DNA from 4 places in the Rhizobium sp. BK060 genome. Region 4 is predicted to be linked to each of the others. Evidence: predicted binding sites of a transcription regulator. Region 4 holds the regulator's gene; each other region holds the start of a gene.
What was found. The regulator LexA, encoded in region 4, represses DNA repair genes until DNA is damaged. The targets are predictions, from matches to a motif close to TGTTCNNNNTGTGTTCNG.

Region 1 (7,435 bases), on a different contig from region 4:
CTGTTGCGATCGCTTGGCCCCTCGACGAACGGCGCCGGGGCGCATTGGTATCGCCTGAAAGCGCGGGCTCTCCACAGCGAGGAGATTGGACGCAAGCCGCTCCACATCTGGCAGATCAGCGACATCACCTCGGAGCGCGATGATCAGGAGCGGTTCTTCAAGGAATTGCAGAATGCGATCGACTATCTCGACCACGCGCCGGCCGGGTTCTTTTCCGCCGGGCGCAAAGGTGAGATTTTCTATCTCAACGCAACGCTGGCGGAATGGCTCGGCATCGATCTCACCAAATTCGTCCCCGGTTCGGTAACGATCGGCGACTTCGTTGCGGGTGAGGGACTTGCGCTCATACAATCAGTGCAGGCCGATCCAGGCCTAAAGAAGACCGTGACACTGGATCTCGACCTGAAGAAGATGAACGGTCAGAGCCTGCCGGCACAGATCGTCCACAGCGTGACGTCGATGCGCGATGGCGCGCCCGGAGAAAGCCGGTCGATCGTGCTTACGCGTCAGAAGAGCGGCGAGAGCGATCAATCCGCCTCGGCGGCCGCGATGCGGTTCACCCGTTTCTTCAACAACACGCCGATGGCGATCGCCTCGGTGGACGGCGAAGGCCGCATCCTGCGGACGAATGCACCGTTCCTGAAGCTGTTTTCCGGGATGGTTTCCCGTGATGACGTAGAGAACGGCGCTTTGCTCGAAGTCATTGTTCAGGACAGCGACAAGTCGAAGCTGCAGCAGGCGCTTGTGGCGGCAAAGGACCGGCAGGGCGACATCCCTCCGATCGACTCTCGCACGCCAACGGACGAAGCCCGCCATTTCCGCTTCTACGTCAATGCGGTGATCGACCAGAGCGACGAGGCACCGGAAGAGGCTGCGATCGTCTATGCCGTGGAGGTGACGGAGCAGAAGGCGCTCGAAGCGCAGATGGCACAGACTCAGAAAATGAACGCGGTTGGCACGCTGGCCGGCGGCATTGCGCACGACTTCAACAACGTTCTGACGGCCATTCTGCTCTCTTCCGATCATCTGCTGCTGCAGGCGAGACCCGCCGACCCTGGCTTTGCAGACCTGATGGAAATCAAGCGCAATGCCAATCGTGCCGCAGTGCTCGTTCGGCAACTGCTGGCGTTCTCGCGCAAGCAGACGATGCGGCCGACGGTGCTTAATCTGACCGATGTGGTGGGCGACCTCAGGATGCTGGTCGACCGGCTGCTATCCGGTACGAATGTGAAGCTTGACGTCGAGTATGGCCGCGATCTCTGGCCTGTTAAGACTGACCTGTCGCAGTTCGAGCAGGTGCTCATCAACCTCTGCGTCAACGCGCGCGATGCCATGCCGCAGGGCGGCAAGCTGACGCTTCGCACGAAGAACGTGACGGCGGAAGAGATCGCAGCATTCAATTACTCCTATATGCCGCACGAGGACATGGTCCTCATCGAGGTCTCGGACAACGGGACCGGCATTGCGCCTGAGATCATGGACAAGATCTTCGAGCCCTTCTTCACGACGAAGGAGGTCGGCAAGGGAACGGGTCTTGGTCTCGCGATGGTTTACGGCATCGTCAAGCAGTCGGGTGGCTATATTCAGCCGGAGTCGGAAGTCGGCAAAGGTACGACTTTCCGCGTCTTCCTGCCGCGCCACATTGTCGAGCCAGCCGTTGCGGCGGAAGGTGATGCCGTCACGCCTGCGATCGGCGCGCCCGGCGAACAGGCACCGGCACCGGCGCAGCAAGCCGAGGATCTGACCGGATCTGCCGTCATTTTGCTGGTCGAGGATGAGGAAGCAGTGCGTCGCGGCGGCAAGCGCATGCTCGAGACCCGCGGCTACACGGTTTACGAGGCCGGATCTGGCGTCGAGGCGCTCGATATCATGGACGAGCTCGAAGGCAAGGTCGACATCGTCGTCTCGGATGTGGTGATGCCGGAGATGGATGGTCCATCGCTGCTGCGCGAACTGCGCAAGAATTATCCTGACCTGAAGTTCATCTTCGTTTCGGGCTATGCCGAGGATGCATTCGCACGCAACCTGCCGCCGGATTCCAAGTTCGGCTTCCTGCCGAAGCCGTTCTCCCTGAAGCAGCTTGCCGTCGTCGTGAAGGAGACGCTCGACAGCTAGTCGGTACCTAGAGTTTTAGCCTTTTTTGAACCCATCCTCAGCGATCGTTTGTTATGAAATCGCAACCTGGAGGAGAAAATGCGCTGGAAGCTCTTTGCCATCCTGGTGGCCGTGTCGTATGTCTGGGCGATCCTGACAGGCTTTAATGGTGTGCCGCGATCGCAATTCAGGATGGTCGGCGATGCATGCATCGGTCTTTTCGCCACAATAGGCGTTCTGCTTTACGCTTTTGAACGCAGTTGCTCAGCGAGCAATTTTGGTCGTGATTTTCACGATTGTACTTGGTTTGGATTTGCTTGTGGCTGGCAGTTTTCCTTGTCCGCTTCGCAATCTTTTACGGCGCGAATACCGACTTGCTGTCCGCGAAAAAATGGTTGTTCTATTGTTCGGTTATTCGGCGCTTTTGTGGAGCTTCGATTCGACTCCTTTCAGTGGCTGGCTCTTGCCCGTCATGCGAAGGGCGAAATGCTCAAATGACGATTGCGGAGTCGGCCGTTAGGGAGGCGCTGGAACGCCCCCTCAAACGATCATCCCGCCAGCGCGACGGCAATTTCTGCCGCCAATCTCGCATTATTTTCGACCAAGGCAATATTGGTCTTCAGGCTCTGGCCGTCGGTCAGGTCAAAGATCGTGCTGAGCAGGTAAGGGGTCACTTCCTTGCCGCTGATCTCGTCGCGCTCGGCGCTGTCGAGGGCGCGCTCGATGTAGATTTCCATTTCCTCCCGCGGGATCTCGTCTGCCTCCGGCACAGGGTTCGCGATCAGCATGCCGCCATCGATGCCGAGCTGCTCGCGCACCGTCTGGAAGTTGGCGATTGCGGCTGGGCTGTTGAGCGTCAGCGGACTGCGCAATCCCGACGCCCGCGACCAGAAGGCGGGGAATTCCTCGCTCTCGTAGGTCACAACGGGCACGCCCGCGGTTTCCAGCACCTCCAGAGTCTTCGGAATATCCAGGATTGCCTTGGCGCCGGCGCAAACGACGATGACACCGGTGCGGCTGAGTTCCTCGAGGTCAGCGGAGATATCGAAGCTTTCTTCGGCGCCTCGGTGGACTCCGCCGATGCCACCGGTGGCGAAGACCTTGATGCCGGCACGCTCGGCGGCGATCATCGTAGCTGCCACGGTCGTCGCACCATGACGACGCTCGGCGACCGCGAAGGCGAGATCGGCGCGCGAGACCTTCAGAACATCCTTGGCCTGCGCCAGCTGCTCCAGTTGCTCGGCTTCGAGGCCGATATGCAGCGTCCCGTGAATGACCGCGATCGTTGCCGGGACCGCGCCCTGCTCACGAATGATCGCCTCGACGCTGCGGGCCATCTCGATGTTGCCGGGGTAGGGCATGCCATGCGTGATGATGGTCGATTCGAGCGCCACAATCGGCGCGCCGCGCTGCTTGGCGCTTGCGACTTCCTTGGAATAGGCGATCGGCAGGAGGGGGGAGATCGGTTTCGTCATTGTCTCTTCCATTTCGTCGGTATTGCCTTCAATGCAAAATTCTCGCCGGCGGAACAAGGGAAAGTGTCTTCCTCACCAAATCCGGGGAGAGGTTTTCATTGACGGCGTGCGGGGACTGTACCGTAAGAGCTGCGGCAGCGGCGCCTTCCCGCACCGCATCGGCCAGGGGAATTCCGCGCATAAGCCCGGAAATAACGCCGGCCGCGAGCGAGTCGCCGGCGCCCGTGACATCTGCGACGCCTTCGAGGTTTACCGGCTGCAGGGCAACGACGCGGTGATCAGCAAAGGCAATCAGCTCGCGTTGGCCGCGCGTGACGACGCCGCCACGCAAGCCGATGTCACCCAGCAGCGACGGCCAATGCGACGGGTCATTGGGCCGTTCGCCAGTCAATGCGGTGGCTTCAGCCTCATTGAGGAAAAGATAGTCTATCCCATCGATGCACGGTTTCAGCTTGATCGCCTTGGCCGGCGAGATTGCGATCGCGCCCACCGGCTTGCCGAGAGCCTTAGCGCGCTCGACGATCGATGCCATCGTCTCCGCCGGCAGGTTGGCGTCAAAGAGGATGAAATCGGTCGCGGCAAAGGCATCGCGGACGGCACGGATCGAGAGCCGGCGCGGCATGAACATGCGGTAGAGATCCATGTCGGCAAGCGCAATCACCAGGTTTCCATCGTTCTCGATGATTGCGGTGTAACTGGGCGTCTTCCGATCCAGGAAAACGAAGGGGCGGTCATGAACGCCTGCGAAATCGGCCGCCTCGCTGACCGCCTCGCCGATCGGATCGCCGCCACGGGGCGAAATCATCGTCACGTCGAAGCCCAACCGGGCCAGGTTGCGCGCTGCATTGAAGCCACCGCCGCCTGGCTCCTCGAACCATGACCCCGGATTGCTGGCACCGGCCACCGTGTCGCCGGAAATGCGTCCGCGCCTGTCGATATGGGCTCCGCCGAGGACAAGAATCTTCTGCTTCATTTCATCGCCCTGCATCCGCCAAAAGACACGAATCGTCCCGCCGTCGCTAGCAGGTTGGCGGCGACTGCCCTATCTTTAAGCCGTTGCTTTCCATCACTAAAACAAATGTAGAACACGGGCTATTTTACCTTTTTCTTTCAACTGTTTGAACGGCGCTTGCGCAATGAGAACAAATGCGGTACAAAATCGACATCGGCGGCGACATTGCTTGAGCGGCTTCAATAACCTAAAGGTGGATCGAATGTCACAGAATACATTGCGGCTTGTAGAGGACAAATCGGTGGACAAAAGCAAGGCACTTGAAGCGGCACTCTCACAGATCGAGCGGTCGTTCGGCAAGGGCTCAATCATGAAGCTCGGCTCGAACGAGAATGTCGTCGAGATCGAAACGGTTTCGACAGGTTCTCTCGGGTTGGATATCGCGCTCGGCATCGGCGGCCTTCCCAAGGGCCGCATCATCGAGATTTACGGACCGGAAAGCTCGGGCAAGACGACGCTCGCGCTGCAGACCATTGCGGAATCGCAGAAGAAGGGCGGCATCTGCGCCTTCGTGGACGCAGAACATGCGCTCGATCCGGTCTATGCCCGCAAACTTGGCGTCGATCTGCAGAATCTCCTGATCTCGCAGCCGGATACAGGCGAGCAGGCGCTTGAGATCACCGACACGCTGGTGCGTTCCGGCGCTGTTGACGTTCTCGTCGTCGACTCCGTTGCAGCGCTGACGCCGCGTGCGGAAATCGAGGGCGAGATGGGGGACAACCTGCCGGGTCTCCAGGCGCGACTGATGAGTCAGGCGCTGCGCAAGCTGACGGCTTCGATCTCGAAGTCGAATACCATGGTGATCTTCATCAACCAAATCCGCATGAAGATCGGCGTCATGTTCGGGTCGCCGGAAACGACGACCGGCGGTAACGCGCTGAAGTTCTATGCCTCCGTTCGCCTCGATATTCGCCGCATCGGCGCGGTGAAGGAGCGCGAAGAGATCATCGGCAACCAGACGCGCGTCAAGGTCGTCAAGAACAAGATGGCGCCTCCCTTCAAGCAGGTCGAATTCGATATCATGTATGGCGAAGGCGTTTCCAAGACTGGCGAACTGGTCGACCTCGGCGTCAAAGCCGGTATCGTCGAGAAGTCGGGCGCCTGGTTCTCCTACAACAGTCAGCGCCTCGGCCAGGGCCGTGAGAACGCGAAGCTTTTCCTGCGGGACAATCCGGATCTCCTACGCGAGATCGAGACGGCACTTCGTCAGAATGCCGGTCTGATTGCGGACCGCTTCCTGCAGAATGGCGGCCCTGATGCGAACGACGGAGACGAGGCCGCAGACGGCTAATCGTCTGAAGGTTTCAAACAGTTCAAGACCGGCCGCATTCCTTGATCAGAATGTGGCCGGTTTTGTTTGTCTGCTGGACAGTGGTTAAGGCGAGCGATAAAAGCCACTGGATTTAAGTTTTGACCTGCCTTCCGGCAGCATTGAAGGGCATAGCATGAGCGGTGTGAATGATATCCGGTCGACCTTCCTCGACTACTTCAAGAAGAACGGCCACGAAATCGTTCCGTCGAGCCCGTTGGTGCCACGCAACGATCCGACACTGATGTTCACCAATGCCGGCATGGTGCAGTTCAAGAACGTTTTCACCGGCCTTGAGCAGCGGCCGTACAAGACGGCCTCGACCGCCCAGAAGTGCGTCCGTGCCGGTGGCAAGCATAACGACCTTGATAATGTCGGCTATACCGCGCGCCATCACACCTTCTTCGAGATGCTCGGTAACTTCTCCTTTGGAGACTACTTCAAGGAGCGGGCGATCGAGCTCGCCTGGAACCTGATCACCAAGGAATTTGCTATCGACGCCAAGCGGTTGTTGGTCACAGTCTACCATACGGACGACGAGGCCTTTAACCTTTGGAAGAAGATTGCAGGGCTGTCGGACGAAAAGATCATCCGCATCCCGACCAGCGACAATTTCTGGGCGATGGGCGATACCGGCCCGTGCGGCCCATGCTCGGAAATCTTCTATGACCACGGCGATCATATATGGGGCGGACCTCCCGGCTCGCCTGAGGAAGACGGCGACCGCTTCATCGAGATCTGGAATCTCGTCTTCATGCAGTACGAGCAGGTCACGAAGGAAGAGCGCATCGACCTTCCGCGGCCGTCGATCGACACGGGCATGGGTCTGGAGCGCGTCGCTGCCGTCCTGCAGGGCAAGCATGACAACTACGACATCGACCTGTTCCGCGCGCTGATCGAGGCTTCGGAAGAAGTGACAGGCGTAAAGGCAGAGGGCGAGCGTCGTGCAAGCCACCGCGTCATTGCCGACCACCTGCGTTCGTCGGCCTTCCTGATTGCCGATGGCGTGTTGCCCTCGAACGAAGGCCGCGGCTATGTGCTTCGCCGCATCATGCGCCGCGCGATGCGGCATGCCGAGCTGCTCGGTGCCAAGGAGCCGCTGATCTGGAAGCTGCTGCCGACGCTAGTCCAGGAAATGGGGCGAGCATATCCGGAACTGGTCCGCGCGGAATCGCTGATCTCCGAGACACTGAAGCTTGAGGAAACCCGTTTCCGCAAGACGCTAGAGCGTGGCCTTTCGCTGCTCTCCGACGCGACTACGACCCTCGGCAAGGGCGATATGCTCGACGGCGAGACGGCCTTCAAGCTCTATGATACCTACGGCTTCCCGCTCGACCTGACGCAGGATGCGCTTCGGGCCCGCGAAATCGGCGTCGACATATCAGGCTTCACCGACGCGATGGAGCGTCAGAAAGCCGAAGCGCGTTCGCATTGGGCCGGCTCCGGCGACAAGGCCACAGAGACGATCTGGTTCGAACTCAAAGAAAAGCACGGCGCGTCGGAATTCCTTGGCTACGACACCGAGACCGCAGAAGGTGTCGTTCA
Region 2 (7,435 bases), on a different contig from region 4:
AGCGCCGGAAAGGCAAGCAACGCCATCACGGTCGCGGTGAAAATGCCCCAGACGGTCAATGGCATCCGCATCAGTGTCATGCCGCGCGCGCGCCCCTGCAGTACGGTGACGACGTAGTTCAGCCCGCCCATCGTGAAGCCGATGATGAAGATGATGAGCGACGACAGCATCAGGATGATGCCCCAGTCGCGCCCACCCGGCGTGCCTGATGTCAATGCCTGCGGCGGATAGAGCGTCCAGCCCGCACCCGTTGGACCGCCCGGCGCGAAAAAGCCCGTGACGAGCACGATGACGGCGAGCAGGTAGAGCCAATAGCTCAGCATGTTCGCATAGGGGAACACCATGTCGCGCGCGCCGACCATCAGCGGAATGAGGTAGTTCCCGAAGCCGCCGAGAAAGAGCGCCGTCAGCAGATAGATCACCATGATCATGCCGTGCATGGTGATGAACTGGTAATAATGATCCGCGTCGATGAAGGAAAAATAGCCGGGAAAGCCGAGCTGCAGGCGTATCAGCCAGGATAGAACGAGCGCTACGAAGCCAATGGCGAACGCCGTCAGGGAATACTGGATGGCGATGACCTTGGCATCCTGGCTGAAGACATACTTCGTCCACCAGCTCTTCGGATGATAGAGCTCGACGTCCGCGACCTCGGCGGGCGGGATGACGTCGCCGGCACTGGTCGGAATATCAACCATCGCATGCCTTCCTTCCTCCTCCCGTCACGGCCGCTCCTCGGCCGCGACGCCGGCCTACTCGGCCGGTTCAACCGCTGCCATCAGCTGCGAGAATGTCTGTTGCTGCGCCAGCCACTCCTGATAGGCGTCCGCCTCGTCGACGACGACCGTTCCTCGCATCTGCGCATGTGCAACGCCGCAAAGCTCCGCGCACAACACCTCGAAGGTGCCCGTTCGCGTCGGCGTGAACCAGAAATAGGTGACCGAGCCTGGGATCATGTCCATCTTGGCGCGGAACTCCGGAACATAGAAATCATGCAGCACGTCGATCGAGCGCAGGTGGACGCGGATCGGCTTGCCGATCGGGAGATGCAGTTCGCCGCCTGCGATGATGATGTCGTCCAGGCCGGCCGGATCGTTCCTGATCACGCCGAGAGGGTTTTCGGCGGAAACGGCACGATTGTCCGCCCTGCCCAGCTGACCGTCGGCGCCCGGCAACCGGAAATTCCACAGCCATTGCTGACCGATGACTTCGACTTCTGCCGCTCCCGCCGGGACGGTGATGAACTGGTTCCAGACGACGAGGCCCGGCGCGAGCATCGCTCCCACGCCAAGGGCCGTGCTGCCGGCAAGCCACCATTCCAGGCGCTTGTTCTCCGGCTCGTAGGCCGCCCGGTTACCGGGCCTATGCCGAAAACGATAGATGCAATAGGCCATGAAAGAGATCACGGCGACGAAGACGATACCGGTGATCCAGAACGTGATGATGATGGTATTGTCGATGTAGTTCCAGTTCGAGGCGATCGGAGTCCACCACCACGGGCTGAACAAGTGGAATGCCACCGACCCGACAACGATCAGAACGAGAACCAGCACGACAACCATGCGTTCCTCCCAAGCCCCTGCCGGCCGCGGAAAATACCCGCAATCCGTCGGCACTTACGTTAGGACTATCTCATAAACAGGACATCACGGCAATGGCACGAGAGGAACCTCGCCAGACTGTCGACGAAGCTTCAATAAGCTGATTTTATTTCGAGAATTGCTTGAGATAGGCGATCAGATTGAGAATCTCGCCGTCGTCCTTCAGACCGATGAACACCATCTTTGTGCCCTTAACCTTCAGCTTTGGGTTGTGAAGATAATCGCGTAACGAATTTTCATCCCAGACCAACCCGGCTGTGCCTGCGGCCTTCATCGCGGGCGAATAGGCAAAATTCGGATGCGTGCCGGCGGTTCGGCCGAACAGGTGGTTCAACGACGGACCCACCTTGTTCTTGTCGGTATCCGCCACATGACAGACCGCGCACTTCTTGAATACCGTTTCCCCGGCCGCCGCATCGCCTTCTTGGGCAATGGCGGCCGAAGCGGGAAGACAGATCAGTGAAATCAAAACAGCAAGACCACGGTAACGCATAGCAAGCCTGATCCTCCAAAGGTTGCTCGAAACCGACCGCGCGCGATTTGCGGCGTGCGCCGTCCATCACATTTGTATCGCCGCAATGTCGTGCAAACGACATGTGTGATCAAGCAAAGCTATGGTCCGGCGGCGTTAAGTCAATTCACACAAATGGCTGTGGGACCTGAACCGCCCGGGATGCGCGACATTAGGCCGCAGCGCGGAGGAAGTTTCCGAGCCCAGCAAAAAGCTCGACCGATTTCAATCTTGCCTCGACGTCATGGATCGGCATCGAAATGATGACCTCGTCGGCTTCCGTCTCGGCCAGGAACTGCGTGAGCTTTGCTTCAGCCGTCTTCTGCGAACCGACGACGGCGTAGCGAAGCGTATGCTCCACGGTCAGCTTTTCCATCGGCGACCAGAAGCTCTCCATATCCTCGACCGGGCGCGGGAACTGACCGCGCACGTTGCGACGCAGGTTGACGAACTGCTGCTGGGCGGAGGTGAAATGATACTGCGCCTCCTCATCCGTCGCGGCGACTGAACCCATGACGCCGACCATGACATAGGGCTTGTCGAGTACGGCAGACGGCTTGAATCGGCTGCGGTAGATGTCGATGGCATCGAGCAGCGAATCCGGCGCGAAGTGCGAGGCGAAGGCATAGGGCAGCCCGAGCATCGCGGCGAGCTGTGCGCTATAGAGGCTGGAGCCAAGCAGCCAGATCGGCACGTTGGAATTCATGCCTGGAACAGCGAGGGTCGCCTGGTTCTCAATCGGCGCGCCAAGCAGCTGCTGCAACTCGACGACATCGTTCGGGAAGCTCTGCGCCCCGGCGTCGAGATTGCGCCGCAGCGCCTGTGCGGTACGCATGTCGGTGCCGGGCGCCCGGCCAAGACCGAGATCGACCCGGCCCGGGAACAGCGCCTCCAGCGTCCCGAATTGCTCGGCAATGACCAACGGCGAATGGTTCGGTAGCATGATGCCGCCCGAGCCGATACGAATGCGCTTGGTCGCGGCGCCGACATGGCCGATCACGACAGCCGTCGCCGCGCTGGCAATCCCCGGCATGCCATGATGTTCCGCCAGCCAGAAACGGCTGTATCCGAATTCTTCGGCCTTCTGCGCCATGCGCGCCGAACTCTCGAGCGACTGGCGGATCGTCCCGCCTTCTGGAACGGGAGAGAGATCAAGAATGGAAAAGGGAACCATGGCGAAGCCTGTCGGTCGTTGAAAGGACAGGTTTATGTAGGTCTGGATGCCGCCCATTCCAAACAACTCGGAAAAGAAAGAGGGCCGGTCTCCCGGCCCTTTCGTTCACGCTGCCAATCGACCTGCTCAGGCCCGACGTCTAAGGACGTGCACCGCAGCACTCTGGTGCGCCTGCGTCAGCGTAAAATTCGCCAGCTGACGGTCCATTTCGACCGCTTCGGTGGCTAGCCGGTGAATCGCTGCCGTTGTTTCCTCGACCATGGCAGCGTTCTGCTGCGTCATCGCCTCCAGTTCGGATACCGCCGTGTTGATCTGGCGCAGCGTGTCGGCTTCCTCGCGGGTCGTTTCCATGATCTCGCTGATCTGGCCGTTGATCGCCTCGACATGGCTGCCGATCCCGGTCAGCGCGTCGCCGGCACGCTCGACGAGGGATACGCCCATTTCCACCTCATGCGTGGACTTTTGCAGCAGGCTCGCGATCTCCTTTGCAGCGCTCGATGAACGCTGCGCCAGTTCACGCACTTCCATGGCGACGACTGCAAAGCCCTTGCCGGATTCGCCTGCGCGCGCTGCCTCGACGCCGGCATTGAGCGCCAAAAGGTTGGTCTGGAAGGCAATCGCATCGATAACGGCGATGATCGAATTGATCTGGCGCGACGAGGCCTGGATCGCCTCCATCGCGGCAACCGTCTCGCGCATGATCTGGCTGGAGCCGGTCGTCTCCCGCTTGGCGTCACGGGCGATCCGTTCGGCCTGTTCGGCACGCTCGATCTGAACGCGGACCGACTGGGTGATTGCATCGATGGCGTTTGCAGTCTCGGTGATCGAGGCGGCCTGGCGCTCGGTGCGGCCGGCCAGCTCATCGGCACCGGTGCGCATTTCCTCGGAGCCCGCACGCACCGCCATGGAGTTGCCGCCGATTGCCGTCATCGTTTCGCTGAGCACCGCCAAGGCTTCATTGAAATTGACGCGAAGGCTTTCGAGTTCGTTCGGGAAGCGCGTCTCGATCTGATAGGCAAGATCGCCATTGGCAAGATGGTGCAGACCCTCGTCGATCGCTTGAACGACCTCCTGCAGTGTCCGGGCCTCAGCCTCGCGCTCGGCCATATGTTGCTGGCGATCCCGTTCCGCGCGCGCTCGCGTTTCGTTGCTGGCAGCTTCGAGCTCGCGGCTTTCGACCAGCGACTGCTTGAACCGCGCCAAGGCCTTGGCCATCGTGCCGATTTCGTCGCCGCGGTTCTGGCTACCGATCTCGACTTCCAGGTTGCCATCGGCAACATCGCGGGTGGCGCCGGCAAGGCGAGCAAGCGGCGAGAAGAGCAATTTGGTGATTGCCCACGTCGCAACGGCCATGACGACGAGGACACCGAACGCGATCATCGTCAGCAGAGTGGCGATTTCCAAGGAGCCGGCGTTAAGCTCGCTGAGGCGCACGCTTTCCACGACGAGGAAGCGCGAACCCTTATAATCGATGCCGCGGACATAGGCTCGCGCCGAGCCATCGGCGCGATCGAAGTCGTCGACCGTCATGCCCTTTGCCGACAACGCGTCCTTCGCGAATGTGAAAGGCGCGGTATCGAGCGTCACGAGCTGGCCGGTCGCGTTGACGCCAATCGCCGAGCCGTCATCCGAGATGATTGCCGCCTGCGCCGTGCTGTCGGCCACGATGCCCTTGGCGAGAATGCTGGTAATGATGTCTTCGCGCACCTTGAAGAGCATCACGCCCTTCGCGGCGCCGAGCTTGACGATCGGCACGGCATAGAAGATTGCCGACCTGCCGCTTGCGGCATCGACGCGAAGACCGGAGAAGCCCGTGGGGGCGGAATCATCCGTCGCCTTCGCGGTGTTCTCGATCGCCTTGGCGAAGGCGAGACCGGCGCCGGTCGACTTCCAGGCATCGGTCTTCAGGTTTTCGGCGAAATCGTCGTTCTTCTTGTAGGAGTAGAGGACGTTCCCGTCGAGATCGGCAATCAGCAGGTCGCTGAAGGCGGTGTTTTCGAGGTCCCGAGCCACTTCGCTCTGCGTCGTCTCATGGTTGGAATAGTAGAAGCCGCTTGGCGCTTCCGGCTTCATCAGCTTCTCGCGCTGGTCGGCCGGGTTCGGATTGTTGGTAATGAACACCTTCTTCAATTCGGCGCGGGTATCGCCCGACGTCTTCTCGATGGTCTTCCAGCCGCTCTTCAGGCTCGTGATCGACATCTGCAGCGCTTCGATGCGCGCAATCGAGTTTGCCTGGTTTTCCAGTTGCTTCAGCTGATCCTGCAGCATGTCGCCGCGGAAGATCAGGACGCTCTCCTTTGCCTTGAGGGCCTGTTCGCCGGAAATACGGCTGCTGGCGAAGTAAGCGAGAACGTTGATGACCGCAATCGAGAGCGCGGTGAGCAGAATGAAGGTAGCGATGACCTTGAAGGACAGGGATTGAAATCTCTGAACCATGAACGATGAACCCTTCCGGAACGGCACATGCCGGCAGAACGCGGAACGTCCGACCGGTTGACCTGTAAACAGAACACGGGAGCCTTGCCTTCTGTGGAAGGGAGCTCCTCTGACATTTTATGGTTCAAAGTCGGCTATGGAGCTTAAATTGCCGTAAACAGCCGCCCTGAAAAACAACGAATGTTTTTGTTTTGTTCACTTATCGATGGCAGTTATTTCGTGACTGCAATAGGGTGAAGCATGCAAAATACGATTCGCATCATCGGCGTCGATCCGGGCCTGCGCCGCACGGGCTGGGGAATTATCGACACGCTCGGCAACTCCTTGCGCTTTGTCGCATCCGGCACGGTGACCTCGGACGGAGACATGGATCTAGCCTCGCGCCTTTGCCAACTGCACGATGGATTGGCGGATGTCGTGCATAGCTACCAGCCGGATGAGGCTGCCGTCGAACAAACTTTCGTCAACAAGGATGCCGTTGCGACGCTGAAGCTCGGCCAGGCCCGTGGCATTGCAATGCTCGTCCCCGCTCGCGCCGGCCTGCCGGTTGCCGAATATGCCCCGAACGCCGTCAAGAAGGCGGTCATCGGCGTCGGCCACGGCGAGAAGAAACAGATCCACATGATGCTGAAGATCCTGATGCCGAAGGTCGAATTCAAAGGCGACGACGCGGCCGACGCGCTGGCGATCGCCATCTGCCATGCTCACAACCGCGGTAGCAGCCGCATGCGGCAGGCAGCGCTTGCCGGCTAATCTTCACTGAGAACCCACACGGACCAAATGCATGATCGGCAAGCTTAAAGGCACCATTGAAGAAATCGGCGACGACTATGTCCTCGTTGATGTCCACGGCGTCTGCTACGTCGCCTTCTGCTCGGCGCGCACCCTGTCCCGCCTCGGTTCGGTGGGCGAGGCCTGCGTGCTCTTCATTGAGACCTACGTTCGCGAAGACCAATTGAAACTCTTCGGTTTCATGACCGCCCTGGAGAGGGAATGGTTCAATCTTCTGCAAAGCGTTCAGGGGGTTGGTGCGAAGGTGGCTCTCGCCGTGCTGTCGACGCTGCCCCCGAGCGAACTTGCCAACGCCATCGCGCTGCAGGATCGTACGGCCGTCTCGCGCGCCCAGGGTGTTGGCCCCAAGGTTGCCGTGCGCATCGTCACCGAACTTAAGAATAAGGCGCCGGCCTTCGCAGGCGAAGCCTCCGGCACCATCGGCCTCAAGCAGGAGCTCGGCGAAGGCGTCGCCGCCGCCCCGGTCGCGGACGCGGTTTCCGCGCTGACAAACCTCGGTTATTCGCGTGATCAGGCGGCCAACGCCGTTGCCGCAGCGATGAAAACCGCCGGTGAAGGCGCTGACAGCGCGAAGCTCATCCGGCTCGGGTTGAAGGAATTGGCTCGCTGATCCCTCTGCCCAGGCGGGTGTCAAAGCCGCTGGCTTGGTGTATTGGTCACGAGCGTTTGAAGATTGGGAAATGTCAGCATGAGTGAAGCCGCGCGCCTGATATCCTCGGAAAAGCGAGGAGAGGACCTGGATGTGACGCTGCGGCCGCAATCGCTTGATGAGTTCACCGGCCAGGCGGAGGCGCGTGCGAATCTGAAGGTCTTCATAGAGGCGGCGAAGAATCGCGGCGAAGCACTCGACCATGTGCTTTTCGTCGGCCCGCCCGGCCTCGGCAAGACAACGCTTGCGCAGATCATGGCGAAGGAACTCGG
Region 3 (7,435 bases), on a different contig from region 4:
AGATGCCGACATTCTCGCTCGCTTCAACAATCCGCTGATCGAAGTCTGCGGCGGCATCGGCGTTTCACTGGAGAAGCTGAAGGCCTGGAAAGAGCGCTTTCTGTAAGCCGGCCAAAGAAAAAGCCGGGCAAAAAGCCCGGCTTGACCAATGCTATGTTTTGTAAAACTTACGCAGCCCAGGGATGGGATGCAGCATTCTTGGCTTCGAAACTGTCGATCGCCGCGCCCTTTTCGAGCGTCAGGCCGATGTCGTCGAGGCCGTTCAGCAGGCAGTGACGCTTGAATTCGTCGAGATCGAACTTGATCGAACCGCCGTCAGGACCGGTGATCTCGAGGTTTTCCAGGTCGACTGTCAGGATCGCGTTGGAGCCGCGCGAGGCGTCGTCCATCAGCTTGTCGAGGTTTTCCTGGCTGACCTTGATCGGCAGAATGCCGTTCTTGAAACAGTTATTGTAGAAGATGTCGGCGAAACTGGTCGAGATGACGCAACGGATGCCGAAGTCGAGAAGCGCCCACGGCGCATGCTCGCGCGAGGAGCCGCAACCGAAATTGTCGCCGGCAACGAGGATCTTCGCATTCTGATAGGCCGGCTTGTTCAGCACGAAATCCTGGTTCGGAGAGCCGTCTTCATTGTAACGGGCTTCGGCGAAAAGACCCTTGCCAAGACCCGTGCGTTTGATCGTCTTCAGGTAATCCTTCGGAATGATCATGTCGGTATCGATATTGACAACCGGCAGAGGGGCAGCGACGCCCGTCAGCTTTACGAATTTGTCCATGGCCTGGCTCCAATGTCAGCAGACGTAGTTTTGTTGATCAGCGTTTAGTCCAGATTTCGACCGAAATGAAGAAAAATTTACATCGCAGGTGCGGCCGCGCGCGGATTCGACGCGCAGCCATCCATGGTCATCGTGAGATCAATTTGCATTCGCTGGCGCATTCATCGCCCAAAGAACCCCGAACGGGTCGCGAAGCTGGCCATATCGATCACCCCAGAACATCAGTTGGACGGGCAGGATCACCTCCGCGCCAGCGGCAACGGCGCGATCCCACCAGAAATCGATATCATCGATAACAAGCTGAAGGGTGAAGCCCTGATGCTTCTCGAAGGGATGGCCATGCTCGGGATAGGCATCGCATAGCATCAACGAGCTTCCGTTGATGTAGAGGTGGACATGCATCGTCCGCCCGTTTTCGTCCGGAGGGACGACAAACGCCTCCTCGGCGCCAAAAGCACGCTTGTAGAATTCCGCGGCCTTCAACGCACCATCGACCGTGACATATGGCAGCAAGCCATTCTTGACCGGCGGCATCTTCGCCACGCCGGTTTCCGTTGTGGTATCCATACTGTCCTCCATCGTTTGATTTGGTTCGGGCAGAAGCCCTGGCCTTTCAAAGACGCGGGAAGATCAGTCGAGCCGACAGCGATGCCGAAATTTTTCTGGAAAAGTATCCACCCGTCAGAGATCGATGATCGTGCCGCGGCCGTCATTCCAGATGCGCATGTTCTCGCCGGAATGAGGCTTGGTCTTGGCGGAGGCGCGGACCGGGGCAGGTTTCATCTTCAACGAAAGCGCGCGGCCAACCATAAGCACCGTCAGAATACCGCCGACTGCGAGCGTCACGGAAAAGGTGACGAGCGCCAGCGCAACGAAGGCGGTGATGCCTGCAAGCAAGAGGAAGACGGAACGAATGCTTTGCATGAGTTTTAGACCTTTCTTCGGAAAGGAATGTGGTCCTTCTTTTCCTTCTCTGCAAGGTGAGCATGGCTTTTTGTTGTCTTGCCACCTGTCACAAAGCTTGGCACACATTTGTGATGACCCGCAATTCTCCGACTCGTTCCTTGAATCTTCGCCGTTCGGTGCTGAGCGTTCCGGCCATTAATGCACGCGCCCTGGAAAAGACCCATGCGCTGGATTGCGATGCCGTCATCTTCGATCTTGAGGACTCGGTGGCACCGGAACGAAAGGCGGAAGCCCGCGAGAATCTGAAGGCTTTTTTTTCCGGGGCTCCCCTTGTGAATAAGGAGCGGATCATCCGCATCAATGCGCTTGGTTCCACCTTCGGCAATGCGGACATGGAGCTGGTCTTGGCATTGGAGCCGGATGCCGTACTCCTGCCGAAAGTGGACGAGCCTCAGGATGTGATGTCCGTCAGCGACCGGCTCGCCGATGCCGACGCGCCGGAAAGCCTGCGCATCTGGGCGATGATCGAAACGCCCCGCGGCATTCTGAACGCGGCGGCGATCGCCGAGGCCGGGCGCACACCGGGCTCAAGGCTTGATTGTTTCGTCGTCGGCCTCAACGACCTGCGCAAGGAGACCGGTGTCCTGCCGCAGCCGGGTCGCACCTATCTCGTGCCCTGGCTGATGCAGGTGATCCTGGCCGTGCGTGCCTATGGCCTTGATGCGATCGACAGCGTCTTCAACGATTTCAAGGATGCCGATGCCTTCGATGCCGAATGCGCGCATGCCCGCGCCATGGGCTTCGACGGCAAGATGCTGATCCACCCGGCTCAGATCGAAGCTGCCAACCGGCATTTCGGCCTGGACGAAGCGGCAATTGCCGAGGCGGAGGCGATCATCGCCGCCTTTGCCGACCCTGCTGCCGAAGGCCTGAATATCATCAATGCCAATGGTCGGATGATTGAGCGGCTGCATCTTGTCCAGGCGGAAAGTCTGGTTCATAAAGCCCGTCTGATTGCAGAACGCCAAACGGCGAAGTGAAAGACGACTTTAGATGAAGCTATATCGCCTTCTGACCGGCCAGGATGATGCCGCTTTCTGTCACCGCGTGAGCGCCGCCCTCAACAAGGGCTGGTCGTTGAACGGCTCGCCGTCGCTGACCTTCAACACCCAGACCGGCCAAGTGATGTGTGCTCAGGCGATCGTCAAGGAAGTCGAAGGCAAGGACTACCATCCGGACATGAAACTGTCCGAACAGTAAGCGCGAGCTTAGCGTTCGGCCGCCTCTTCGGCGCTCGCCTCGATCCGCTCCATATCGTCGTCGCTGAGACCGAAATGGTGGCCGATCTCGTGGATGAGGACGTGAGTGATGATATCACCCAGCGTCTCGTCGTTCTCGGCCCAGTAGTCGAGAATCGGCCGCCGGTAGAGGCGGATGCGGTTCGGCAATTCGCCGGTTTCCATCGTGAAGCGCTCCGAGATTCCTCGGCCTTCGAAGAGGCCGAGAAGGTCGAATGGCGTTTCCAGCGCCATGTCCTCGAATACGTCGTCGTCAGGGAAGTCCTCGATCTCGATCGTCAGATTGGTGGTCAGTGAGCGGAATTCTTCCGGCAGGTGGCTATATGCCTCCATCGCCAACGACTCGAAAGTGCTGATCGTCGGCGCGTGGCGATCCCGCCAATTCTCGCTCTGGTCTATGCGGGCCATGAATATTCCTTCCTTTGCGGCCCATATAGAACCTTTACGCACGATTTTCGAGAGCGGAATCAAAGGCAGGAATAAATTCACATCAAATGCCTGTTGACTCTTTCGCCCAGCTCTGGAATCCATAAGAACATAACAGGAACATTTGAAAGTTGGAGAACGTCATGGCACAGCCGGCCGTGACGCGCGAGCGGCTTTTTGCACTCCGCGAAACCATTGCAAAGCTCGAAGGAAAGCCCGCGCCGGCCTTGGCTGCAGCGGAAAGCCAGGCCTTGGGTGAAAATGGCGGCCCCGCCGCTGGAAAAAACGAAGATATATTGCGTCTTCCCCTCGGAATACCCGCGCTCGACGAGGCGATCGATGGCGGCTTGCCGCTCGACGGGATTACCGAGATTCGCTCCGATCTCTTGCGGGAAGCCGGTGCTGGCAGCGGCTTTGTGCTGGCACTTGCTGCCATGCTGCAACGTCAGGCCGAAGAGAGCCACAATGTGCCGCTACCGATCCTGTGGATCGCCGATACGGTTTGCACGATGGAGGCGGGAGAGCCCTACGCCGTGGGGCTGCGGGATTTCGGCCTGAAGCCGGACCAGTTCTTCTATGCCAGTCCGCGCAAGCTTGAGGATGCCCTTTGGCTTGCGGAAGCGGCAGTCGAAAGCGGCGTCTTTCCTGCGACGATCCTGGAGGTCCGGGGCAACCCGAAGCCCTTTGGCCTGACGGAGAGCCGTCGTTTGAGCTTGCGGGCAAAGGCATCCAAACGCCCGCTTTTCCTGCTGCGGCAGGCTGGAGAGGAAGAAGCCAGTAGCGCTTATTTCCGCTTCCTTGCAGCACCCGCGCCGGCACAGGCGCGCCCCTTGCCGGATGGTACGATGCTGGGCGGTAGCATCGGCAACCCGGTTTTTCATCTCACCCTGGAGAAGAGCCGCAATCCGGCTCCCCTCTCCTTTTTACTGGAGTGGAACCCTCATGACCGCCGTTTTTTCGCCGTCTCCCAATCAGCCGACCCTCGCCTTCCAGACGAACGCGCAGCGCATTCTGGCGCTCCACTTTCCGCATCTCCCGACCGACCGGATCGCAAGAAAGAAATGGGGGCTCTCCTGGCGTTCGCACGGACGTCCTGACGCACCACCGATCGTCTGCTCCAGTCGCCTCAACAATACCATGCGGCTGACGGCGCTGGATGAGGCTGCAGAAGCTCTCAATCTCAGAAAGCATATGGGCGTCGCCGAAGCCCGCGCCATCTATCCCAAGCTCGATGTGATCGAGGACGACCTAGTTGCCAACCGACGCTTCCTGGAAGCGATCGCCGATTGGTGCGATCGCTATACTCCGCTTGTCGCTCTCGATGGCGTGGATGGCCTGTTTCTCGACATCACGGGCTGTGCTCATCTGTTCGGCGGCGAGACGGCACTTCTTAAGGATATTCTCGCAAGGCTTTTCCAGATGGGCCTTGATGCACGCGGTGCCGTCTCTTCATCACCGGGATTGTCCTGGGCGGTCAGCCGTTTCGGTCAAGGCGGGATCATCGAACACGGGAAGGCCGAGCAGGTTCTGGCGCCTTTGCCGATCGCGGCTTTACGCCTTGAAGAAGAAACCGTAGGCGCCCTGAATAAAATGGGGCTCAAATATGTGGGCGACCTACTGGACGCACCACGCGCCCCACTTGCCCGCCGCTTCGGAGGAGCCTTGCTTTTGAGGCTCGATCAGGCGCTTGGGACAGATGAAGAGCCGGTATCTCCACGGCTGCCAGTTGCGAGCCTCTCGGTCGAACGTCGTCTGATCGAACCGATCGGCGCGGAAGACGATATCCTCGCGCTCACCAGTCAGATTGCCGTCTCCCTGAAGCTCTCGCTGGAAGCCCGTGGCGTCGGGGGCCGCATCTTCGAACTGGTCTTGTTTCGCGTCGACGGCAAGGTGTTCCGCATTTCGGCAGGGACCGCGCAGCCCCTGAGGGAACCCAAGCGCATCGCCGCTCTCTTTGCCGAACGCCTGCAGGCAATCCACGACGATTTCGACGCGGGTTACGGTTTTGAAATCCTTCGCCTCAACGTGCGACGTCACGAAGATTTCGTGACGTCGCAAGGCGATTTCGAGTATCGCCAGCAGAAGGATGCGTCTCTTGCTGCCTTCGTGGATAGGGTTTCCGCCCGCCTCGGGGCAGACTGCCTGCAGACCTTCCAATTGCGAGAGAGCCACGTACCGGAAAGAGCCGTCATTGCCGTACCCGCAATCGATCACCTATCCGCCCCGAAGATCCGGCAAGGACATCCTCCACCGGCCAGGAACGAGCGGCCCGTGCGGCTGCTTCGCAAGCCGGAACCGATGGGCGCCTTTGCCATCGAAATTCCCGATGGTGCACCCGCCAGCTTTCACTGGCGGCGTATGCAGCATCGCATCCTGAAGAGCGAGGGACCGGAACGGCTGGCGATGGAATGGTGGCTCGATGGATCAGATGCGGAGGATCGGGACTACTTCCGTATCGAAGACGATCAGGGACGCCGCTTCTGGATTTATCGCCATGGCCATTATGAGCGTGACGCAACGCAGAACTGGTACATGCATGGAGTCATCGCCTGATGCCTGCCTTCTTCGAGATCGGCGCCAAGACCAATTTCTCGTTTCTGGAGGGTGCATCCAAGCCCGAGGAAATGGTCGTCCGCGCTGCGGTTCTGAAGTTTGGAGGGCTTGGCATCGCCGACCGCAATTCGGTTGCAGGCGTTGTCCGGGCGCATGCCCAGTCTAAGGCGATCCGAAAGAAATTCGAGCGGATGAAGGCCGGGCTTCTGGAGGAGCATGAAAAGAATGACGTCATCCTCGATCCGATCCGTTTTCAACCGGGCGCCCGCCTGGTCTTCTCGGATGGAACGCCTGATATTCTTGCCTATCCGCAGGATCGCGGAGGCTGGGCGCATCTTTGCCGATTGCTGAGCACCGGGAATCTAAGAACCGAGAAGGGAAAATGCATTCTAACGGAAGCGGATCTGATGGAATGGGGCGACGACATGATGCTCGCGCTCATTCCCGATCCGTCCATTACCGATGGCAATCACGCAGCGTTCGAAGCCTGTCTGGAGCGCTTCAGAAAACGCTTCCGGAAAAAATTCCACATTGCGCTCGCCCCCGCCTATGACGGCCGTGACAAGCGCATGTTCGCGACCATCTCCATGCTGGCCGATCGCAACCGCATCCCGCTGATCGCCACCAACCAGCCGCTCTACCACGACACCACCCGTCGCCCCCTCGCCGATATCGTGACGTCGATCCGGGAACACGTTGCCATTCCCGAAGCCGGCTTTCTTCTGGCGCCGAATGCCGAACGCTATCTCAAGGATGGCGGCGAAATCCTGCGCCTCTTCAAAGACTACCCACACGCCGTAACGAACACGGGAAAGTTCTTTGGCAGCCTTTCCTTTTCACTCGATGAACTGGAACACAACTATCCCCCCGAGAATGACGAGGGGGAAACGCCTTATCAAACCCTGGAGCGCCTTACCAAGGCTGGCGCGGCAAAACGCTTTCCCGGCGGCATACCGGAGAAGGTCCAGCAGAACATCGAATACGAGCTAAGCCTCGTTCGTCAGAAGCAGTATGAACCATACTTCCTGACGGTCCACCGGATCATCCAGTATGCCCGACATGAGAAGAAAATTCTCTGTCAGGGTCGCGGCTCCGCGGCAAACTCGGTCATTTGCTATTGCCTCGAGATAACGGAGGTCAATCCGGAGAAGAGCACCCTGCTCTTCGATCGCTTCCTCTCGATGGACCGCGATGAGCCGCCGGATATCGATGTCGATTTCGAGCACGAGAGGCGCGAAGAGGTCATCCAGCATATCTACGAGAAATATGGCAAGGAACATGCCGGCCTGACGGCAGGGGTGACGACCTACCGCACCCGGTCCGCAGGACGCGAGGTCTCAAAAGCCTTCGGTCTCTCGGAAGATGTTCAGTCTGCGATCGGCAGCCTAGTTTGGGGTTGGTCGGAAGAGAAGCTGTCCGAGCGCGAGGCGAAAGCGGCCGGGCTCGACATTTTCGATCCCATGACCAAGAACGTGC
Region 4 (7,435 bases):
GGGCGACGATTCATGCCGTGCGGCGCGCCTACAAGGCGATCTTTGAAGGCGACGGTTCGATCCGTGACAACGCCGCCGCGATCCGGGATGAGTACGCCGATTGCGAACAGGTCATTCAGATTCTCGACTTTATCGCCGCGGAAAGCGATCGCGCTCTTTCCTCTCCGACCAGGGGACAGAAAGGGTAATGCTTGGCTCTCGCTGGTGACATGGCAAAAGGCCGCTTGGCAATCATCGCAGGCAGCGGCCTTCTACCGTCTCATGTCGCCACTGCGGCGCGGCGAGCAGGCGAGAACCCCTTCATCATCGCTCTGAAGGACGAGGCCGACCGTTCTTGGGAAGGCTTTGACCACGCCGTCATTGGCGTCGGCGATTTCGCCGCTCTCAACCGGATCTTTGAAAGCAACCGCATAGATCGCGTTGTCATGTCTGGTGGTGTACGCCGGCGCCCGGAGTGGCGCGAAGTTCGGCCGACACTGAAGACCCTCGCGAAATTGCCGTCGACAATCCGCACGCTGCTCGCTGGCGGCGACGATACGGTGCTGCGCATGGTCATCGCCCTGATCGAAGAGAATGGGCGCCGGGTTGTCGGCGCGCACGAGATCGCACCGGATCTGCTTGCCTGCGTCGGTCCATTGAGCGCAGTGCAGCCAAGCGCCGACGACACCAAGGACATAGTACGAGCAGCAGAAGCGGCGGATGCTCTCGGTAGGCTGGACGTTGGCCAGGGGTCGGTTTCAGTCGGTGGCCGTATCGTTGCGCTCGAGGGAGTGGAAGGCACAGACAGCATGCTAGAGCGTGTCGCGAACCTGCGGTCGGCCGGACGGATTTCCGCGCGCCGGCGCGGAGTGCTCGTGAAACTCTGCAAGCCTCAGCAGGATATCCGCGCGGACCTGCCGTCGATCGGTATTTCGACGATCGAGAACCTGCGCCAGGCGGGATTGGCCGGCGTGGCGATTGAGGCGGGTCGCTCGCTGATCCTGGAGCGTGACGCTGTCATAAAGGCTGCGGATGAGGCCGGTATCTTCGTGTGCGGACTGGATAGGGGATTGCCATCCTGGGGGCTAGTGTGAGCGAGGCTTCACTGAAAGTTGCCATTATTGTTGGAGAGGTTTCTGGCGACCTCCTGGGCGCGGACCTGATCGCCGCCTTGAAACGACAGTTTCCTGGCAGTGTGGAACTGATCGGCGTCGGTGGCGAGGGGCTGGAGGCGCAGGGCCTGCGCTCGCTTTTCGATTTCTCCGAACTGCAGGTCATGGGCATCACGCAGGTTCTATCGAAACTGCCACGGCTGGTTCGGCGTATTGGTGAGACTGCGACGACGATCATCGCCGCAAAGCCTGATGTGCTTATTATAGTCGATAGTCCCGACTTCACTCACAGGGTCGCAAAGCGCGTGCGAACGGCGCTGCCCGACCTGCCGGTTGTCAATTATGTTTGTCCAAGCGTATGGGCGTGGAAAGAATACCGCGCGCAGCGCATGCTCGCCTATGTCGACCAGGTGCTGGCGGTCTTGCCCTTTGAGCCGGAAGTGATGCGCAAGTTGGGCGGTCCGCCAACGACGTACGTCGGTCACCGTTTGACAGCCGATCCGAACCTGCTGGGCGCGCGACGCCAGCGCGAGCAGACGAAACCTCGAAACGAAACCGACCGCAAGACGGTGATGTTGCTGCCGGGTTCGCGCTCGTCCGAGATCATGAAGCTGCTGCCGCATTTTGGCGATGCCGTGAGCGAGCTGGTGGCCCGCAACGGAGATGTGCGCTTCGTTTTGCCGACCATGCCGCGACGCGAATCCATGATCCGTGATCTCGTCAAGGATTGGACGACCAAGCCCGAGATCGTGACGGGCGCGGAGGCGAAGTGGCAGGCATTCGCTGAAGCGGATGCGGCCATGGCCGCGTCCGGGACTGTCGTGCTCGAGCTGGCACTGACCGGTGTTCCCTGCATTTCGGCCTACAAGACGGACTGGATCATCAAGCTCATGACCAGCAAGATCAAAACGTGGAGCGCGGCTCTTCCGAACCTGATCGCCGACTACGCTATTGTACCCGAATATATCAATGACGTGGTCAGAGGCGGCAGCTTTGCACGCTGGATGGAGAAGCTTGCGGCAGACACCTTGCCGCGACGGGCGATGATGGAGGGGTTCGACGTTCTCTGGCAGAGGATGCAGACCGAAAAGCCGCCCGGAGAACACGCAGCAGAGATCGTTCTCGACGTCCTTCAAAAGAAAAAGCCCGGCCATTTCTGACCGGGCTTTTTGCAGACTGCTATCGCGGTTTAGCGCTTGGAGACCGGCAGGTAATCACGCTGCGGCTCGCCGATGTAGAGCTGGCGCGGGCGACCGATACGCTGTTCTGGATCTTCGATCATCTCGTTCCACTGGGCAATCCAGCCGACCGTGCGAGCGAGAGCAAACAGCACGGTGAACATAGTCGTGGGGAAGCCCAGAGCCTTCAGCGTGATGCCGGAGTAGAAGTCGATGTTCGGATAGAGCTTCTTCTCGATGAAGTATTCATCGGTCAGTGCGATACGCTCGAGTTCCATCGCGACTTCGAGCAACGGATCGTCCTTGACGCCGAGTTCGCCGAGAACCTCATGCGTCGTCTTCTGCATGATCTTGGCGCGCGGATCGTAGTTCTTGTAGACGCGGTGACCGAAGCCCATTAGACGGAACGGATCGTTCTTGTCCTTGGCACGGGCAATGTATTCCGGAATACGGTCAACGGTGCCGATCTCGGTCAGCATGTTCAGCGCTGCTTCATTGGCGCCGCCGTGAGCCGGGCCCCACAGGCATGCTATGCCGGCCGCGATGCAGGCAAACGGGTTTGCGCCCGACGAGCCGGCGAGGCGAACGGTCGAGGTCGACGCGTTCTGCTCATGATCGGCGTGCAGGATGAAGATGCGGTCCATGGCGCGGGCCAGAACCGGATTGACCACATATTCCTCGCAGGGAACTGCGAAGCACATGCGCAGGAAGTTCGAGGCGTAGTCGAGATCGTTCTTCGGGTAAACGAAGGGCTGGCCGATGTGATACTTGTAGGCCATGGCAGCGAGCGTCGGCATCTTGGCGATCATCCGCAGGCTTGCGACCATGCGCTGATGCGGATCGGTGATGTCGGTGGAATCATGGTAGAAGGCCGACAACGCGCCGACGCAGCCGCACATGACGGCCATCGGATGCGCGTCGCGGCGGAAGCCCGTGAAGAACCGGCTCATCTGCTCATGCACCATCGTGTGATGCGTGACGCGATAGTCGAAATCCTTCTTCTGGGCAGCGGTCGGCAGTTCTCCGTAGAGAAGCAGGTAGCAGACCTCGAGGAAGTCACCGTGCTCGGCAAGTTGCTCGATCGGATAACCGCGATGAAGCAATACGCCGGCATCACCATCGATATACGTGATTTTCGATTCACAGGATGCGGTCGAGGTGAAACCAGGATCGTACGTGAAGGAAGCCGTGTTCTTGTACAGGGCGCCGATATCGATGACATCAGGGCCAATCGTGCCGCTCTTGATGGCGAGATCGACTGATTTATCACCGATTTTCAGTGTTGCGCTTTGTTCCGTCATTCTGATCCTCCAAACTGGCGGTTGGCGCCATAAAAGCGCCATAGGGTTAAGCGTCGTCGACGATAGCTATATGATCGCGCGCCTAATGCCAAGTTACCGTGGTGCCATTTTGTGCATCGCAGTATCAACTTTTGGGCACTGCTGCGATGTACCCTGCGCATAGCAGAAGCTAATGATAATCCTTGGCTTTTCTGATTTCCGATTTTCCTTCAGATTTCAATCGATTATTGTTGCTTCAAGCCTCGAGAGCTTGCATTGTGGTTGCAAGGGCGGCTGTTTTTGGGCGCAGATGCATGCCGCGGTTGAAGCCATTTGAGGTGAGAAAGGCCGCTCCGGGCGCGGGTGCGCCTGCTCGTGCGGCAGAGCCTTATTTTCTCCGGCCTCAATCTACTCCCAAGCCTCCGCGCCTTCCGCACGCCGTCACTCGTTTCCTGGCCAACGCGGGGTACGACCGCGACTCTCGGCTGCTCATCGTGGTTTCAACGCGCTGTGGCAACGGAGATGGAACATGGGCGCTTTGTCCTGTTTTCTCCGGTCTTCCTCGGGACTGGCGCCGTCCTCTGGTTTGAGTTCGCAAGTGATCCGCCAGCAATCCGCCTGGGAGCATGGATTGTCGCGTCGGCCCTGATTGCGCTGGCGGCAGGCCAAGGCCGCCCGAAATCTTGCGCAGGCAGGGGTATTGGGTGTTCTGGGAATGCTTTTCGCCCAGTTCGAAACGCAGAGCAGGGCGACCGTCATATTGGATTCACCTGTAGCTACGACGATTACGGGCCGCGTCGAGCGTCGGGAAGGCGATGGCCGTGGCCGCTGGCGCGCTACATCATCTCGCTCTCGCTCTCGCAGACGCAGTCGCCCGGGACATTGTCATTGCCGAGGACGGCAGCCTTGTCGCGATTGTCAAAGGGCAAGTCCTTGCACCAAAAATCGACTCCATCCGACTGACTTCATCTTCGATCAATGGCGAAGGGTGCTCCACCGCGATCATTGGACGGCGTCGGCCCTGTTCGGCTGCGGGATAATAAAGGTGAAGCTCAACGTCTCTTCTCGGCAGCGGAACTGCGTAATGCTCGCAATGCGTTGCGTCAGGCTGCGATGGGCGCTACGAATCGCTTCGTATGCCTGAAAGGCGCCTGGTGCACCGCCACGCATGATAGCGGCTACGTCCTGACAATCGTCGAAAACCCTGTGTACTTCGGCGCTGCGTGCGACACCGCCGATATCGTCTGACGGAATGCCGGTCGGGTGCACTGCTATTCACCGGCGAAACCTTGCGCCGCTCGGGCACCGCTGAGATACGGATAGACGACCAGGGCACCCATCGTGACGACCTCGTATACCACGCATGATCGCCCCTGGATGCGGCATCGGGCATACAACTGTCGAAGCGGTACGTTTGACGACGAGCTGCCTGTCGTTAGTGATAACGGCGAATGAGGCCGACCAGCTTGCCCTGAACCTTGACGCGGTCGGGTCCGAAAATGCGCGTTTCATAAGCCGGGTTCGCGGCCTCAAGCGCAATGGAGGCGCCCTTGCGGCGGAAACGCTTGAGGGTCGCTTCCTCGTCATCGACGAGTGCGACGACGATGTCGCCGGCATTTGCCGTGCTGGCGTTGCGGATGATCACTGTGTCGCCGTCGAAGATGCCGGCTTCGATCATCGAGTCGCCCTTCACCTCAAGCGCATAGTGCTCGCCCGGGCCAAGCATGTCGGCCGGAACTGTAATGTCGTGGGTATTGTTCTGGATTGCCGAAATCGGCACGCCGGCAGCAATCCGCCCCATAACCGGTACGGAGGCCGAGCTGTCGTTGTCGGCATGCGCAGCCGGCTTCGGCGGCGCAACCGGCTGCGGCTTGCCGAGGCTGCCTTCGATAACGCTCGGCGAAAAGCCGCGGCGGGGCTGGAGGCTCGGATTATATGCCTCCGGCAGCTTGATGACCTCCAATGCGCGGGCCCGATTAGGCAGTCGGCGAATGAAGCCCCGTTCTTCGAGCGCAGTAATCAGCCGGTGGATGCCTGACTTGGACGCGAGATCCAAGGCGTCCTTCATTTCGTCGAAAGACGGAGGGACACCGGATTCCTTCATCCGCTCGTGAATGAAGAGAAGAAGCTCCTGTTGCTTGCGCGTCAGCATCGAAGTTGAACCCCAGAGTCGTGAAACAAAGCCAGAACAGACACTATATGTTCCATATGTGTTCCGCAAGTGCCTAAATTTTCATAAAACTTGCCTGCAACTTGCTCAGTTTTTGCGTCGCTTTTGAGTGAAAGCGTAGAAGGGGGTTGCATTGTTGCCTTGCCCGGCGCACATCTTCGCAAATTCCGGAGAGTTTGCCATGAGCGAAGCACATCCGCTGGACCACATCGTGCTGCCGGTCTCCAATATCGGACTTGCGCGCGAGCGCTTGGGAAAGCTGGGATTCACCGTCGCACCCGATGCCCGGCATCCTTTTGGAACCGAGAATGCCTGCATATTCTTCGCCGACGAAACATACCTGGAACCCTTAGGCGTCGCCAACGCGGAGCTGCACGAGGCGTCGGCGAAGAAAGGCAATGTCTTCACTGCGCGTGACCGGGCTTTCCGATTTCGATGCGGGGATGATGGTTTCTCGGCGGTGGTCTTTGCGACCACCGATGCTGATCGCGACCATGCCCGGTTCCTTGCCGAAAAGATCAATGGCGGCGAGATGCTGCAGTTCGAGCGGCCGATGAAGATGCCTGACGGCTCTCAGGCCACCGCTGCGTTCAAGCTCGCGTTCGCGGTCGATCTGCGGGCTCCGGATTTTTTCTTTTTCACGTGCCAACGCGTCAATCCGCTGCCGGCCGACCGTAGAGCGCTGCAAAAGCACGCAAATGGCGTGAGTGGGATCGCAGAGATCGTTCTTGGCGCGCCGGACCCAAAAGCATTTGCGCCATTTGTGCGTGCTGCGGCGCACGGCCTCCCGGTGACCAACGAGGCCTTTGGCGCGAGTGTGACAACTCCGAACGCCAGAGTGAGCGTTCTCTCCCCAGATGGATTGGATGCCTACTTCGATATTCCGGCACCGAATGATCGCGGCCTGCGTGGCGTCGCCATTGTCTTCAAGGTCAGTGATCTCGCCGTGACAGAAGCGCATTTGGCTGCTAACGGGATGACTTATACGCGCAAGAATAATCGAATTCTGGTGAAGGCGGCGCCCGGACAGGGCGCGCTCTTCGCCTTCGAGGAGAAACGATGAGCCAGACAAATTCCGAAGTCGTGATCGGCGAAGGCGCCGGCCGCGTCACCTTTTCGAATGCCGGCAAGCTGTCCCTGATTGCCGGGCCTTGCCAGATGGAGAGCCGCGACCATGCCTTCATGGTCGCCGGTGTATTGAAGGAACTCTGCGACAAGCTTGGTCTCGGCCTCGTCTATAAGTCCTCGTTCGACAAGGCGAACCGCACCTCGCTGTCGGCGCAGCGCGGCATAGGTCTTGAACAGGCGCTGGAGGTCTTTTCGGACCTCAAGAAGGAATACGGCTTTCCGGTTCTGACCGACATCCATACCGAGGAGCAGTGCGCCGAGGTGGCGACGGTCGTCGACGTCCTGCAGATCCCGGCCTTCCTGAGCCGTCAAACCGATCTGTTAGTGGCAGCCGCGAAGACCGGCCGAGCCGTTAACGTCAAGAAGGGACAGTTCCTGGCGCCTTGGGACATGAAGAACGTTCTCAACAAGCTGAACTCGACGGGAAACCCGAATATTCTGCTTTGCGAACGCGGCGCCTCGTTCGGCTACAACACACTGGTTTCCGACATGCGTTCGCTGCCAATCATGGCGGCGATGGGTGCTCCAGTCGTTTTCGATGCGACGCATTCGGTGCAGCAGCCGGGCGGGCAGGGCGGTTCGAGCGGC

Region 1: recA (recombinase RecA) is a predicted target of LexA. The motif match lies at 4,640-4,657, and genes of this name have one in related genera.
Region 2: ruvC (crossover junction endodeoxyribonuclease RuvC) is a predicted target of LexA. The motif match lies at 5,904-5,921, and genes of this name have one in related genera.
Region 3: FHT71_RS12450 (metallopeptidase family protein) is a predicted target of LexA. The motif match lies at 3,512-3,529, and genes of this name have one in related genera.

What each region holds. Positions count from the first base shown of each region.
Region 1 is NZ_JACHYW010000039.1:42,345-49,779, forward strand. It holds gene FHT71_RS28795 (PAS domain-containing sensor histidine kinase) at 1-2,115, shown strand, start outside; gene FHT71_RS28800 (hypothetical protein) at 2,194-2,592, shown strand; gene FHT71_RS28805 (pseudouridine-5'-phosphate glycosidase) at 2,643-3,569, opposite strand; gene FHT71_RS28810 (carbohydrate kinase family protein) at 3,598-4,542, opposite strand; gene recA (recombinase RecA) at 4,784-5,872, shown strand; gene alaS (alanine--tRNA ligase) at 6,027-7,435, shown strand, end outside.
Region 2 is NZ_JACHYW010000006.1:71,856-79,290, forward strand. It holds gene FHT71_RS08540 (cbb3-type cytochrome c oxidase subunit I) at 1-698, opposite strand, end outside; gene FHT71_RS08545 (cytochrome c oxidase subunit II) at 753-1,562, opposite strand; gene FHT71_RS08550 (cytochrome c family protein) at 1,708-2,094, opposite strand; gene FHT71_RS08555 (LLM class flavin-dependent oxidoreductase) at 2,285-3,286, opposite strand; gene FHT71_RS08560 (methyl-accepting chemotaxis protein) at 3,413-5,722, opposite strand; gene ruvC (crossover junction endodeoxyribonuclease RuvC) at 5,963-6,475, shown strand; gene ruvA (Holliday junction branch migration protein RuvA) at 6,507-7,124, shown strand; gene ruvB (Holliday junction branch migration DNA helicase RuvB) at 7,203-7,435, shown strand, end outside.
Region 3 is NZ_JACHYW010000009.1:164,313-171,747, reverse strand. It holds gene FHT71_RS12480 (pyridoxal-phosphate dependent enzyme) at 1-106, shown strand, start outside; gene leuD (3-isopropylmalate dehydratase small subunit) at 168-776, opposite strand; gene FHT71_RS12470 (VOC family protein) at 915-1,343, opposite strand; gene FHT71_RS12465 (hypothetical protein) at 1,458-1,700, opposite strand; gene FHT71_RS12460 (CoA ester lyase) at 1,814-2,722, shown strand; gene FHT71_RS12455 (DUF1737 domain-containing protein) at 2,736-2,942, shown strand; gene FHT71_RS12450 (metallopeptidase family protein) at 2,951-3,388, opposite strand; gene FHT71_RS31605 (hypothetical protein) at 3,550-4,503, shown strand; gene FHT71_RS12445 (DNA polymerase Y family protein) at 4,415-5,959, shown strand; gene FHT71_RS12440 (error-prone DNA polymerase) at 5,959-7,435, shown strand, end outside.
Region 4 is NZ_JACHYW010000003.1:261,710-269,144, forward strand. It holds gene lpxA (acyl-ACP--UDP-N-acetylglucosamine O-acyltransferase) at 1-188, shown strand, start outside; gene FHT71_RS05050 (LpxI family protein) at 192-1,073, shown strand; gene lpxB (lipid-A-disaccharide synthase) at 1,070-2,251, shown strand; gene gltA (citrate synthase) at 2,281-3,570, opposite strand; gene lexA (transcriptional repressor LexA) at 4,985-5,701, opposite strand; gene FHT71_RS05070 (VOC family protein) at 5,901-6,782, shown strand; gene kdsA (3-deoxy-8-phosphooctulonate synthase) at 6,779-7,435, shown strand, end outside.